DNA from 2 places in the Paenibacillus segetis genome. Region 1 is predicted to be linked to the other one. Evidence: predicted binding sites of a transcription regulator. Region 1 holds the regulator's gene; the other holds the start of a gene.
The links. Region 1 encodes NrdR, which represses ribonucleotide reductase genes. Its sites were predicted from a motif close to AACACNATATATNGTGTT; they were not measured.
Positions count from the first base shown of each region.

Region 2: the regulator NrdR is predicted to act here: its motif matches at 2,988-3,005, upstream of nrdI (class Ib ribonucleoside-diphosphate reductase assembly flavoprotein NrdI).

Region 1 is NZ_BMFT01000001.1:1,007,656-1,014,656, reverse strand. Features, by position in the region: gene IEW05_RS04390 (hypothetical protein) at 189-371, shown strand; gene IEW05_RS04385 (hypothetical protein) at 484-1,014, shown strand; gene pstB (phosphate ABC transporter ATP-binding protein PstB) at 1,088-1,846, opposite strand; gene pstA (phosphate ABC transporter permease PstA) at 1,859-2,746, opposite strand; gene pstC (phosphate ABC transporter permease subunit PstC) at 2,743-3,645, opposite strand; gene IEW05_RS04365 (phosphate ABC transporter substrate-binding protein) at 3,723-4,637, opposite strand; gene nrdR (transcriptional regulator NrdR) at 4,779-5,249, opposite strand; gene IEW05_RS04355 (alpha/beta-type small acid-soluble spore protein) at 5,381-5,599, shown strand; gene IEW05_RS04350 (lytic transglycosylase domain-containing protein) at 5,700-6,263, opposite strand; gene coaE (dephospho-CoA kinase) at 6,260-6,856, opposite strand; gene mutM (DNA-formamidopyrimidine glycosylase) at 6,853-7,001, opposite strand, start outside.
Region 2 is NZ_BMFT01000001.1:1,766,855-1,773,855, forward strand. Features, by position in the region: gene IEW05_RS08110 (VOC family protein) at 1-82, shown strand, start outside; gene IEW05_RS08115 (GNAT family N-acetyltransferase) at 156-554, shown strand; gene IEW05_RS08120 (stalk domain-containing protein) at 825-2,792, shown strand; gene nrdI (class Ib ribonucleoside-diphosphate reductase assembly flavoprotein NrdI) at 3,089-3,448, shown strand; gene nrdE (class 1b ribonucleoside-diphosphate reductase subunit alpha) at 3,435-5,519, shown strand; gene nrdF (class 1b ribonucleoside-diphosphate reductase subunit beta) at 5,578-6,543, shown strand; gene IEW05_RS08140 (hypothetical protein) at 6,673-6,840, shown strand; gene IEW05_RS08145 (response regulator) at 6,857-7,001, shown strand, end outside.

The DNA of each region.
Region 1 (7,001 bases):
ATTCCCTCCCTTTTCAGAAGTATAGACCATCATATTAGGGCATAGCCTTTTCAGTCACGGCACTTGTTGAGCTACAAAAAATATAAGCTTAACAGCATTGCTACCAACATTATGATGTTGTCTGCCTACTCCAGATGTTCCATCATTGCATATGATGTAGCTAATACAATTCAATGCAGGTGATATCCTTGCCAAGAAGGAACAATATTTTAGAAGATGAAGAATTTAATTTAGTTAATAATGACTTAACGGCCGAGGACCTAGCTATTATCGCCGCGGGTCTTCAAGTACTTGGGGATTTATTCGCATTTTATTCTTTGCTTAAAGAACGTGAAGATACGGAGAAGAAAGGTAAAAAGAAAAAATCTTAAAAAGGCGTTTAGAGCGGATGAACTCTAGCGCCTTTTTTGTAGGCACCTCCCTATAGGCTATCGCATACGATACGGTATGAGAAAAAAATGACTTAGTGGAGGTAATAAACTTATGTCTTTACAAGGGCAAGGTCAAAGCCAAGGGCAAGGTCAAGTTATTTATAGAGCCGATGATAATTCAATTAAAGCCATGCAAGGAGTTAAAAATAAGGTCCATCAACTTGGAAATCAATATGCTAATCATCCGGTACGTGTTCAAACTGTAGATGGAATCACTTATGAAGGTAGACTATCTCATATGGATGGCGACCATATGTTCATAATTATCCCTGGTCATGGAGGGCAACATGGCGGACATCATGATGGACAGTATTGGAACTGGGGCCATCAAGATGGGCACCATGGAGGGCAGTATTGGAATTGGGGGCATCAAGACGGGCACCATCATCATGGAGGATATCCTATGCCGGGACATCAAGGGGGCCAAGGGCATCATGGAGGGCAGTATCCCGGACTAGGACAACAAGGTCATCAACCACATTACCGTGCTTTCTTCGGTGGACCTGGTTTTGGCGGTCCTGGCTTTAATGACGTTATTCTACCACTCGTTCTCTATAACCTTCTCGTTATCTCCTTACTGTAATCTAAATATATTCAACATTAAATAACCCGGGCTGCTTCATAAGCAACCCGGGTTATTCCATAATTGACATTAATTATCCAAATCTCCCTGAGATATAATCAGACGTACGTTTCTCAGAAGGGTTCGTAAACATCTTGCTAGTATCACCATATTCCACAAGATCACCCATCAAGAAGAAAGCCGTCTTCTCAGATACACGGGCAGCTTGCTGCATATTGTGTGTTACGATAATAATACAGAACTCCTGCTTTAAATCGGCAATGAGCTCTTCAATTTTGGCACTAGAGACGGGATCAAGCGCTGAAGCAGGTTCATCCATTAAGATAATGCTTGGACTAACGGCAATTGATCTAGCAATACATAGACGTTGTTGCTGTCCCCCTGATAACGAAAGCGCCGACTTGTTCAGTCGATCTTTCGTCTCATCCCATAATGCTGCTTTTCTCAATGATTCCTCGACAATCTGATCCAGCTTCTTCTTATTCTTAATTCCATGATAACGTGGTCCAAAGGCGATATTCTCATATATGGACTTATGAAAAGGATTAGGACGCTGCCATACCATGCCGATTTTCTGCCGAAGCAGAACGACATCTGTCTTGGGGTCATTTACATTCTCATCCCCAATCCAAATTTCTCCGGTAATCCGGGCTCCGTCAATCAAATCATTCATCCGATTTAAGCTCCGAAGGAATGTTGATTTACCACAGCCTGAAGGCCCTATTAAAGCCGTTACCTGCTTTGCAGCAAAATCAAGCGATATATTCTTTACAGCTTGCTTCTCTCCATAGAATACGCTCAAATCTTTGGCCGACAATTCAATATTCTGCATATGATAGCCCTCCTATTTCGTGGCCGTAAATTTCTTGTGCATTAAACGCCCGATATAGCGCGCTAGTAGATTGAAGATCAATACGGTTAATATCAACACAGCTGAAGCTCCTGCGGCAATTTCCGGCGCATCTGGGGCCAAGCCCTCGGAATTGATCTTCCAAATATGAACGGCCAGCGTTTCTGCGGGACGAAAAGGATTTAACGGTGACGTAGGACTTAGCGGGTTCCAGTTCCCGAAATCCAGTCTTGGACTACTCATACCTGCAGTAAATAACAGTGCCGCAGCTTCTCCAAATACGCGACCAGCAGATAATATCGTACCTGTTATAATGATTGGCAAGGCAATCGGTAGCATAATCGATTTGATCGTTTTCCATTTAGACAAGCCCAAAGCCAAACTAGCCTCTTTCTGTGCCAGAGGAACACTAGCCATAGCCTGCTCTGTGATACGAACCATCAACGGTAAATTAAATACCGTTAACGCAAGTGCGCCAGAGAATAATGAGAATCCAAAACCAAATATATTAACAATAACGAGTAAGCCGAACAAACCAACGACGATCGAAGGAAACGAGGATAACACTTCAACAATCAAACGGATAAAATTCGTAACCTTCCCTGGTTTTGAATACTGACTCATATAAATACCTGCGCCCAAACCGAGTGGGATCGTAATAATCATCGTTAAAACAAGTAGAAACAAAGAGTTAAATAATTGAGGGCCTATTCCTCCACCCGCCTTAATCGTTTGCGGTGCGGAAGTCAGGAAATCCCAACTGATATGTCCTACTCCGCGAAATAGAATGAAGCCAAGCAAGCCCGCCATAATCAGGACGATAACTCCTGCAAATGTGATGATGACCGCTGTCGCTACTTTATCTGCAGTTTTTGCACTCATCGTTTTGCCCTCCTCTCAAGCCAACGAACTGTAAATACGAAGATGAACGTCATCGCCATAAGAATGAGCGCAAGGGTCCACAGTACATTGTTCTGAATGGATCCCATAACGGTATTTCCCATACTTAAAGTGATGACACTTGTTAGTGTCGACGTTGATTCAAAGAGGGAAGTCGGAATATGAGGTGCATTCCCGATAACCATTTGAACTGCAAGAGCTTCCCCGAATGCACGCGCCATACCAAGCACAACCCCTGTCATTAACGCAGGCATTGTTGTAGGAAGCACTGTACGATATAGCGTCTGCCATCTGGTTGCTCCCAAAGCATAAGATCCCTCTTTAAGTCCTGGAGGAAGAGCAGAAAGTGCATCTGTCGCAATCGAAGTAATCGTAGGTAGGATCATAATAGACAAAACTGTAGCTCCAGCAACAATCCCCAGTCCTTGTCCAGGAAATATATCTCTATAGAAGGGTACTATTACACTTAATCCAACAAACCCGTAAACGACAGATGGTATGCCAGCAAGAAGTTCAATAACAGGTTGCAAATATTTCTTTCCGTATTTAGGCATAATTTCAACCATAAACAATGCTGCACATATACCAAGTGGAGCAGCAATGAGCGCGGCTAATATCGATGTGCTGAACGAGCCGATGATAAAAGGCAATGCTCCAAACAACGCTGGTTCTCCATCGGGTTTCCACTGTGTTCCTCCGAATATTTCACCAAAGCTGATCCCATTTACAAAGAATGAGCTTAATCCTTTAGATGCTACAAAAAAAACCATTGAGAAAATCGTTACAATCAGAAAAGTGATACATAACGAAGTATATATTTTACCGGTCCATTCCTCTATAATATGCGGTTGTACCTTTTTCTTTCCGCCGGACTGAGCCATGAAACCTCTCCCTTTACACAGCACAGAAAGAGGCAGAAGGTTCCGCCTCTCTCCTTACTATATGATGTTATGCATTATTATTTAGTGATGTTTCCATCCACATCGCGTTTAACTTGCATTTGGCTTGCTGGGATATATCCCAATTCAACCACATCAGCATTTTGAACTTCATCAGATGCAATGAAATCAAGGAATGCTTTTACTACTTCACTTGCCTCGCCTTTTGTGTACATATGTTCATATGCCCACACAGGATAAGTTCCATTGGCTACATTATCAACAGTTGCTTCTACACCTTCGTACTTCACTTCTTTAACTGAATCATCTAGATAGGAAAGAGCAAGATATCCGATAGCTCCAGGTGTTTCACTAACTAGCTTCTTAACCGTACCGGAAGAATCTTCTTGAATTGCACCTTTAAGATCTTCTGTCTTTGTTCCAAGCGCATATTTCTCAAATGTTGCCCGAGTACCGGAGCTGGATGGTCTATTGATGATTTGGATCGCTTGATCATTACCACCAACTTCACTCCAGTTCGTTACCTTACCGGTAAAAATTTGGACTAGTTGATCTTTTGTCAAGTTATCAACATTCACATCTGGATTAATAACTGTAGCCATAGCAACAACTGCTACCTGATGGTCAACTAATTCACCCGCTTCAGCCGCTTCTAGCTTTTCCTCAGCGAATACGTCAGAGTTACCAATGTCAGCTTGCCCTCCAGAGACTTGAGTCAGCCCAGTTCCACTGCCTCCACCTTGCACTTGGATAGACACCTTCGGATTTAAATCCATGAACTTTTGAGAAGCTTGATCAACCAGTGGTTGAAGTGCAGAAGAACCGACAGCTAGAATCGACCCGGACAACTCGGAACCTGTAGAATTTCCTCCATTCGATCCTGAAGTATTATTCTTTGCAGTGTTGTTTTGACCGCATGCGGCCAATGTGAAAGTAAGGATCAGTGTCAAAACCAACATCAAACTCTTTTTCATTTCTTAGGTATCCCCCTTATTTGTTTGTACAATACCAATTATATAAACGGAATATAAACTCTCTGTATTAGTTTTGTTAACGCAGTGTAAAAAAATACATCTGCGGATTTCGCAGATGTATTTGATAGGGCTTGTCCTATTTTATTTGTCGGATCCTGTATTTTTGGACAATAGATTTTTGAGCTCTTTCATAAACATATTAATATCTTTAAAACGACGATATACGGAAGCAAAACGCACAAATGCGACCTCATCAACCGGATAAAGTTGTTCCATAACTAATTCACCGATTTCCCTGCTCTCAACCTCAGCATTAGCTGAATGCCGCAGCGAACGTTCCGCTTCGGAGACAATCGATTCAAGTTGCTCAACAGATACTGGCCGTTTCTCACAAGCTCGAATTAAACCACGCAACATTTTCTCGCGGCTGAATTCCTCACGGCTACCATCCTTCTTAATTACGATGAGAGGCATTTCCTCCACCATTTCAAAGGTAGTGAACCGACGACTACACTTCTCACATTCACGCCTGCGCCGAATCGAACGATTCTCATTTGCTGGTCTTGAATCCAGCACTTTCGTTCCTAAATAGTCGCAATAGGGGCATTTCAAGTCATCCGCCCTCCCTTCTCTAATATCTCTTATCTCTTTGTAATAATTCCAAAAAATAACTTATAAAATGCGTAATGAAGTTTGTCATCCCTGTACATAATACTGTTACCAACCACAAGGAGGTGAACAACATGAGCCAAAACAACTCTTCGAATAACCTGGTGGTTAAACAAGCTTCCGGGGCACTTGAACAAATGAAATACGAAGTTGCTCAAGAACTTGGCATTTCTTTCCCGAAAGATGGATACGCTGGTAACCTGACTTCATACGAAAACGGTTCGATCGGTGGTTACATCACAAAACGCTTAGTGACCCTGGCAGAACAATCACTTGCAGGTCAATTTAAATAACCAATCGATCAGAGAAAGCATTGGTAGGCTCACGCCTCCAGTGCTTTCTTTAATATATATACCCTAACCTGCCCTTTAGGGGAAGTTTTTTTCGTTGAACTTAGAATTCGTCGTAAATTTTGGAGTACTGTTTAAAATAATGGGATACTCGCTGAACGTAATGTCTTGTTTCCCCAAACGGAATATCCTTTGATGCTTCGAGTGTTCCATCCCATCTCCCACTCTTGATCCAATTCTTAACATTAGTTGGACCCGCGTTGTATGCAGCGATCATCGCAATTTCATTCCCATCAAACTGGTCGAACAAGTATTTCAGATACCAGGTTCCAATCTCGATGTTCGTTGCTGGTTCTTCTTTAACCCTTTCAAGTTCCACATCCGTATACTTTGCTTTTTCAATGACCCATTTAGCTGTATCCGGCATAATTTGCATAACACCAAGCGCGCCTTTCTTAGACACAGCCCCCGTTTTAAAATTGGTCTCAACCCGTATAATTGCAGCAACCAACCTTGGATCAAGATCATTGTTCTCCGCATGATAACGAATTTCATCCTTATATTGAATCGGGTAGAATAACGAAAGCCAACTCGAGTTAAGAAATAAAATACCTGTAAAGCCGATGAATAAAAGTAACAGCACCCTTTTTTTTCGAAGCCACCTCATAACAAACCTTTGTCCCGCATAAAGTTATCGATCTGACTTAACGTCTCGTCCAGCCCGAGGCTATTGTCAATCAATATATCCGCCCTCTCCCTCTTTGCTTCAATATCCATTTGCGCATTTAGCCTATCCTCCGCGTCTTTGCGGTTAAGGCCATCTCTTTGCATTAGCCGCTCTAGTTGGATTTCTCTGGGTACATAAACGACCATGATCTCATCGTATAAGTCCTCGAGCCTGGATTCATATAGCAAAGGAATATCCGCAACAACCAGACGTTTAGGATCTTCAGCTTCATATTCTACCATACGTCTACGCATTTCCACTCGAATCGCAGGGTGTGTAATATCTTCAAGAGCTTTACGTTCCTCTGGATTTGAGAATATAATGCTTCCTAATCTTTTTCGGTTCAGCGTACCATCTGGAAACAGAATGGAGGGACCAAAAGTATCAACCACAGTCCCAAGTACCGGGTGACCTGGCTCCATGATTTCCCTGGCAATTACATCGGCATCGATTAACACTGCACCTCGCTTCACCAGTTCTTGAGAAACGGTGCTCTTACCCGATGCGATTCCACCAGTCAAACCGATATTCATCCCTTCACCTCATTACTTTGATCAGAAGTGAATGGTCTTTGGCAGTTCGGACAATAGTGGGTGCCACGTCCCCCCACGACGGTCTTCTCCACAGCATGTCCGCAAGAAACACAGGGTTCACCCTTTCGTCCATAAATTTGGAAAG
Region 2 (7,001 bases), 760 kb from region 1:
TGGTGGTCATGAACATTACGCTGTATTCTTTGAGGATCCAGATAGAATTAAAGTAGAAATCGTAGCTCCGTCTGAAGATTAATTAGATTGCTTCTTCTCAACTCATCTATTTGTGTATATTATTGTAAAAAATAACTTACATAAGAGGTGTAAAAATGGCTATAGAATACAAAATTAATTCTCATCTTCATGCTAAGGATGTTTCTAATGTATTTAAAAGTTCTGGAATTAAACGTCCTGTGAATGACCTTGATCGTATTCAAAAAATGATTGATAATGCCGATATTTGCATTTCTGCTTGGGATGGAGAAAAGTTAGTTGGAGTTGCGAGAGCTATTACTGATTTCTCATATTGTTGTTATTTATCAGATCTGGCAGTTAGTCTGGAATATCAGAAGACAGGTATAGGAACTGAGCTTGTTGCACGATTGCGGAAGCACCTAGGAGAAGAAGTTTCTTTATTGTTACTATCAGCACCAACAGCTATGGATTATTATCCATGTATTGGATTTGAAAAAGCAGAGAACGCATTTCTAATACGACGTATAAAATAACGAACATGTATAAATCTGAGGTTGAAAGTTTTACTGAAAGGCACTTGGTAAATACCAAGTGCCTTTTTGTGTTAGTTAGAAAGAGGCAATATTTCAAATCGTTTTAACGCGGAAACAGTAAGTGGCTGATATTTAGTCGAGATTAATTAACATTATGAACTATTCTGAAAAAGAAAGTCGGTTTTTGTAGAACTAGTTAAAAAAAGAGGGATATTTAGGATATATCTAGAATATTCTTGAAAATGACTCAGGGATAAAGGGGAAATGCATATGAAGTTGAAAAGGGGTACAAGCTTATTGCTTAGCTTGGTTCTAGCATTAGGGTTGACTGCTAACATCAATCAGATAGCGGTGGCAGATTCAAACGGTCAAGCGGAATCAACTACTTCCATAAGGTATGTGATTGATCGAGATACTTACCTGCTGAGTGACGGTTCAGTATGGTCTTATGATGTAACGAATGGACCAACGCATGAGCAGTTTAATCTAACTGGAATTACGTCGGTGTACAACAGTTCATCTTATTATGGATGGACAGAGGATGGACAAGTTGTGGGATGGTCAAGGGCTGTAGGTCAGCTTGAGAAACTACCACAATATAAAGGGGTTGCTGTAGTTGTAGGTGATGTTCTATTCCTTAAGAAAGACGGAACGGTCTATCAGGGTGATAAACGGATAGAGAACATGACCGGAATTCAAAGTTTGCATGCGTACAAGAATAGTTTTGCAGCACTTTCTACTTCTGGAGAGGTATGGTATAACGCAGGATATCAAGGGAAATCACGAAAGGTTGGAACTGTACAGGGAGCTGACTCTTTAAAGATAAATTCCTCGTTTGCGGCAGTTCTACAGAACACGGGTAAGGTTATATTGTTGGATATGCAAACGGATGATCAACCCAGGGAAATTACGCAAAATGTCGCGTCTATGATATGGGACGGTGATACGCAAAGCCTCCTAATAGTTAAAAAGGATGGCACAGTATGGAGATATGATCGAGGAACGGATCGCGCTAGGACTTATAAAGCTAGTCAATTAAGCGGATTGAGTGATGTTGTGCAAATCGTATATTCCCCTACGGAGTTGTTCGTGCAGCAGAGCAATGGCTCATGGTTTGGATATAACCAGGGTACGCTTACTCCATTAACGATTCCAAGCATGACCAGTATTTCTTTGCAAGTCTCTCAATCAGATGCGGCTATAGGGGATCTAGTCAAATTAAACGTTGAAGAGTCTTATTCAAACGGGTATAAACTTACACGTCTACCGATGGCTGGTGAAGTCTTGGTTGATCAGCCTCAGGTTGCAGAGCTTCAAGGGACCGATACTTTAAAGGTTAAGGGAATCGGGAATGCGAAGATATCACTTCGAGTGGGAAGTTTTACTGCGGATGCCCAATTGAACGTGACCTCACAAGAGCATTTGACTGGAGCACTTCTGATTGATGGTAAGATGTATTTACCTATACAATCTGTATTCAAGATTTTGGGAGGAACGGTTAACGTTGCTAGCAACGGAATGTTTACGATCCAATTAGGAGAGAAGACTATCGTATTACAGAAGGACAGTGCTTCTGTGGTAATCAATGGTGAGTCGAAGTCCCTTCAAGGTAAAACTCAGCTAGTTAAAGGCGCTACTGTCATTCCTGCGACGCTACTTATCAACGAATTAGGTGTTGCAGTTACATGGAATACAGAACTTAAGCAGGCTGAATTGATGGTCGATGGATCAAAGGTGGTTATCGAATCGGCGGAGACTGCAAAAATTATCAAAGCAGCTGATCTCGGTAATTTGAGTCGGCTTATCGGCAAGTCATACTGGGTAAATTATGGCGGAGAGGTAGAACGCTTTAGTAAAGTCACGATTAGTGACATTTTAGTGGAGAAGGATAAAGTCGGTGTTAAGTCATATAGTGTTGTATTCCGAACTCCTAAAGGCAAGACATATACAGAGAATTATGGAGTTGGAGCTTTTAGAGTGACTGATCAGCTAACAAATCCAAATTGGTTCTTCACCTATGATCCCTATAAGAAATATAAATGGTCACAATCGGTTTGGAATAATATCAAAGCGGGAAAAGTTGATTACGGCATGACCCCAACTCAAGTTGAGCTTTCATGGGGAAATCCGAGAGCAAGATCTAAAGAAGGAAATGTGGAAGTATGGATCTATGGAGATAGCAAAAAAATTTATGATGTCATCACGTTTAAAAATGGAAAAGTAGTCGGTTATACGTAAAATATTTATTGAGTATAAGGCTCTTCTAAAAATAGAATAGGCTGTACATAAGGCGTTTGGTAGAAATATCATGCGCCTTTTTTTTTGCAAGTGAAGTAGGGGGCTATATTTCGCCAGATCCTTCTAAAAAGAGGAATTAACGATAGAGTTTGACCCGTTTCCTCTTTGTTTTGGGCAAATAGCTGTGATTGACAAAGCACTATATATTGCTATAGATTAATTAATGCACTACTACATATTGATGTGATTTTTATTATGAGATATAATCAAGAGCAGCGATAGAGGGAGAACGGAACATGCTAATTGCCTATGATTCAAAGACCGGAAACGTAAAGAGATTTATTAACAAATTGAATTTACCTGCACTACAAATAGATGATCACATGACGGTGGAGGAACCGTTTGTGCTCATTACTTATACGACTGGATTCGGTCAAGTACCTGATCGTGTAATGTCCTTTTTGGAACGAAATTACCAACATATGCTTGGTGTAGCTGCTAGTGGTAATCGCAACTGGGGTAACAAATTTGCTAGAAGTGCTGATATAATATCTGAACGCTATCATGTGCCCGTGATTAGTAAATTTGAGATGGCGGGAACAAAGCGTGATGCGCAATATTTTGAGAGTGAGGTGAGCCGAGTTGCGTCATATTGAACTGAACAATCTGCTGATGCAGCGTGACTCGTCTGGTTTTTTCCAATTGGAAAAGGATCAGGAGGCCGTTGAGGCGTTTATGGAAGAAGTAGGACGCAAGAGCATGACTTTTGCTGATATTCCTACGCAAATTCGTTATATGATTGACCATGATTACTATGAAAACTTATATGAGCGCTATTCAGAGACTGAGGTTGAGGAAATTTTTGCTCTTACTCGGAGTTATCATTTTCAATTCCAGTCCTACATGGCTGCTTCGAAGTTCTATACAGACTATGCACTGAAAAGTAATGATCGTTCTTTCTATCTGGAGCATTATTCCGATCGAGTGGCAGTAGTAGCGCTACATTTAGGAAGAGGACATATCGATATTGCTCGCACGCTTGCGGCTTCGATGATGGATCAACGACTTCAACCAGCGACGCCAACGTTCCTGAATGCTGGTAAAAGCCGTAGAGGTGAGATGGTATCTTGCTTCTTGCTAGAAATGGATGATTCACTTAATTCGATCAACTATATCATTGGGACCTGCTTACAGTTGTCCAAGATCGGTGGAGGTGTGGCGGTCAATCTCTCCAAACTACGTGGTCGTGGCGAGAGTATTAAAGGCGTTGAAGACGCAGCTAAAGGGATAATGCCGGTACTCAAACTCATGGAGGATGCCTTCTCCTATGCAGATCAGATGGGGCAACGTAAAGGTTCAGGAGCTGGATATTACAACATCTTTGGATGGGATTTGCTTGAATTTTTAGATAGTAAGAAAATCAATGCCGATGAGAAGACGCGACTGAAGACGTTATCCATCGGGCTAATTGTACCGGATCGGTTCTATAAACTGGCAGAGAACAACGAACCACTGCATGTATTTGCGCCTTATAGTGTGTATCGTGCATATGGCACTCATCTGGATGATATGGATCTTGATGAAATGTATGATGTTCTACTCGCTGACCCACGTGTTCGTAAAAAGGTTGTCATGAGTGCTCGTGACATGTTGACGAAGATCGCTACGGTTCAATTAGAGTCAGGTTACCCTTATATTATGAACAAGAGTAATGCAAATAAGGGACATGCGCTTAAAAATATCGGGCCAATCAAAATGTCGAATCTTTGCACGGAAATATTCCAACTCCAAGAAACTTCGGACATTAACGATTACGGTCAAGACAACATCATCCGTCGTGATATCTGCTGCAATCTAGCTTCCTTAAACATTGTAAATGTAATGGAGCATAAGAAAATTAAGGAATCCGTACATGAGGGAATGATCGCACTTACGGCAGTAAGCGATATGACGAATATCGCTAACGCACCTGGTGTGGCGAAAGCCAACCGTGAGATGCATTCCGTAGGGCTTGGAGCTATGAACTTACATGGCTACTTAGCGAAGAATAAAATTGCATTTGAGAGTGAAGAGGCTAAAGATTTTGCCCGTACCTTCTTCATGATGATGAACTATCATTCACTTGAGAAGAGTATGGAAATTGCCAAAGAGACTGGGGCTGTGTTTGCAGGTTTCGAGCAATCCGATTATGGTGATGGTTCGTATTTTAATCGTTATGAAGAACAGGATTACCGCCCGGTGACATCCAAAGTGCAGGAATTGTTCGAGGGGATCGACATCCCAGGGCCAGCACAATGGACGGAACTTAAGAAGCATGTAGGGAAGCATGGTTTGTATCACGCTTATCGCCTTGCGATTGCACCGACTCAAAGTATTTCCTATGTACAGAATGCGACATCCAGCGTGATGCCGATTGTAGAACAAATTGAGACGCGTACCTATGCGAATTCAACGACGTTTTACCCTATGCCTTATATGAATCGGGATAATTTCTTTTATTATAAATCTGCTTATCAAATGAATCAGTTCAAGGTGCTCGATTTGATCGCTGAGATTCAACAACATATTGATCAGGGTGTATCTACGGTTCTTCACGTAAATAGTGATGTGACTACCCGTGAACTGGCTCGTTATTATATCTACGCTGCACGTAAAGGGCTGAAGTCCTTGTACTACACGCGTACCAACCGCCTGACAGTTGAAGAGTGCGTTAGTTGCTCAGTGTAATGAACAAGAAGTGATGGTTTATTGGAACAGCTAGGCAAGTGAGGGGAGAATACTTATTATGAGCGCAATCCAAGCCGTGAACTGGAATCGGCCTGATGATGATTTTACCAATATGTTCTGGTATCAGAACATTCAGCAATTTTGGACAGATGATGAAATCCCGTTATCTGATGATAAAATGTCCTGGATCACGTTAAGTGATACTGAACGAGACTGCTACATGAAAGTGCTAGGTGGACTAACATTACTCGACACGGTTCAAGGCGGTGTGGGTATGCCCAAAATACTAGAGCATGTCGATGGTTTGCAGCGTAAGGCGGTACTCGGCTTCATGGCGATGATGGAGCAAATTCACGCCAAATCGTACAGTAGTATTTTTACCACGCTTGCATCTACGGAAGAGATTGATCAAGTATTTCGCTGGGTAGAAGACAATCCGATTCTGCAGCGTAAAGCGCAGACCGTATCTAAGTACTACAAAGGAATTCATTCTCCTAAAGATCTCTATATGGCCATGGCAGCATCTGTCTTGCTAGAGAGCTACTTATTCTATAGTGGTTTCTTCTATCCATTGTACCTGGCTGGTCAAGGGAAGATGACCTGTAGTGGTGAGATTATCGATTTGATCCTTCGAGATGAGAGTATCCACGGTGTATATGTTGGTCTGTTAGCTCAAGAGATTTATAACGAGCTAAATCCTGAGGAGCAGCGTGATTTGTATGCAAAGCTGGAAAATTTGGTCCACGATTTGCACGCAAATGAGGAGCGATACACGGAAGAAATTTATTCGTCGATTGGTTTAGTGGATGAAGTTAAAGCGTTTGTACGCTACAATGCGAATAAAGCGATGATGAATTTGGGATTTGATCCTCTGTTTGAAGAAGAAGAAGTTAACCCTATCGTATTCAATGGGATTAACACACGTACGAAACAACATGATTTTTTCTCTAAAAAGGGTAATGGTTACGTGCGTGCCATGCACGTAGAGTCCTTGACAGATGAAGATTTCAAATTTGATTTTTAGGCATATATTTCAGTCATAATTACTTCTATAACAAAGCAGGAGAACTTAACAGTCCTTCTGCTTTTGGTATACTCACATATACATATGAATCATTGCTCGAAATACCAATAAATGAAGACGGAGGAATGTATGGGACGACCCAAATCACCGAATCCAAAATTATGCATATATGAAGGCTGTGGTATGAAGCATTATGCAGGAGATTATTGCAAGAAGCATTACGGCATTCACTGGAGACTCAAGAGAAAGAATAATGAATTGGGACAATTAGCAGATCCAGTTACACATAAAATATGATTGGGGGATGCTCGTGTTGAAGAAGAAATTGTTGATAGTGGATGATCAGTATGCCATACGTAAACTACTGGAAGAGATGTTTTGTTCGGAGGATTATGAGACCTTTGAAGCTTCGAACGGCGAGCAGGCCCTTCAGATGCTGGATCTTGTTTCTCCCGATT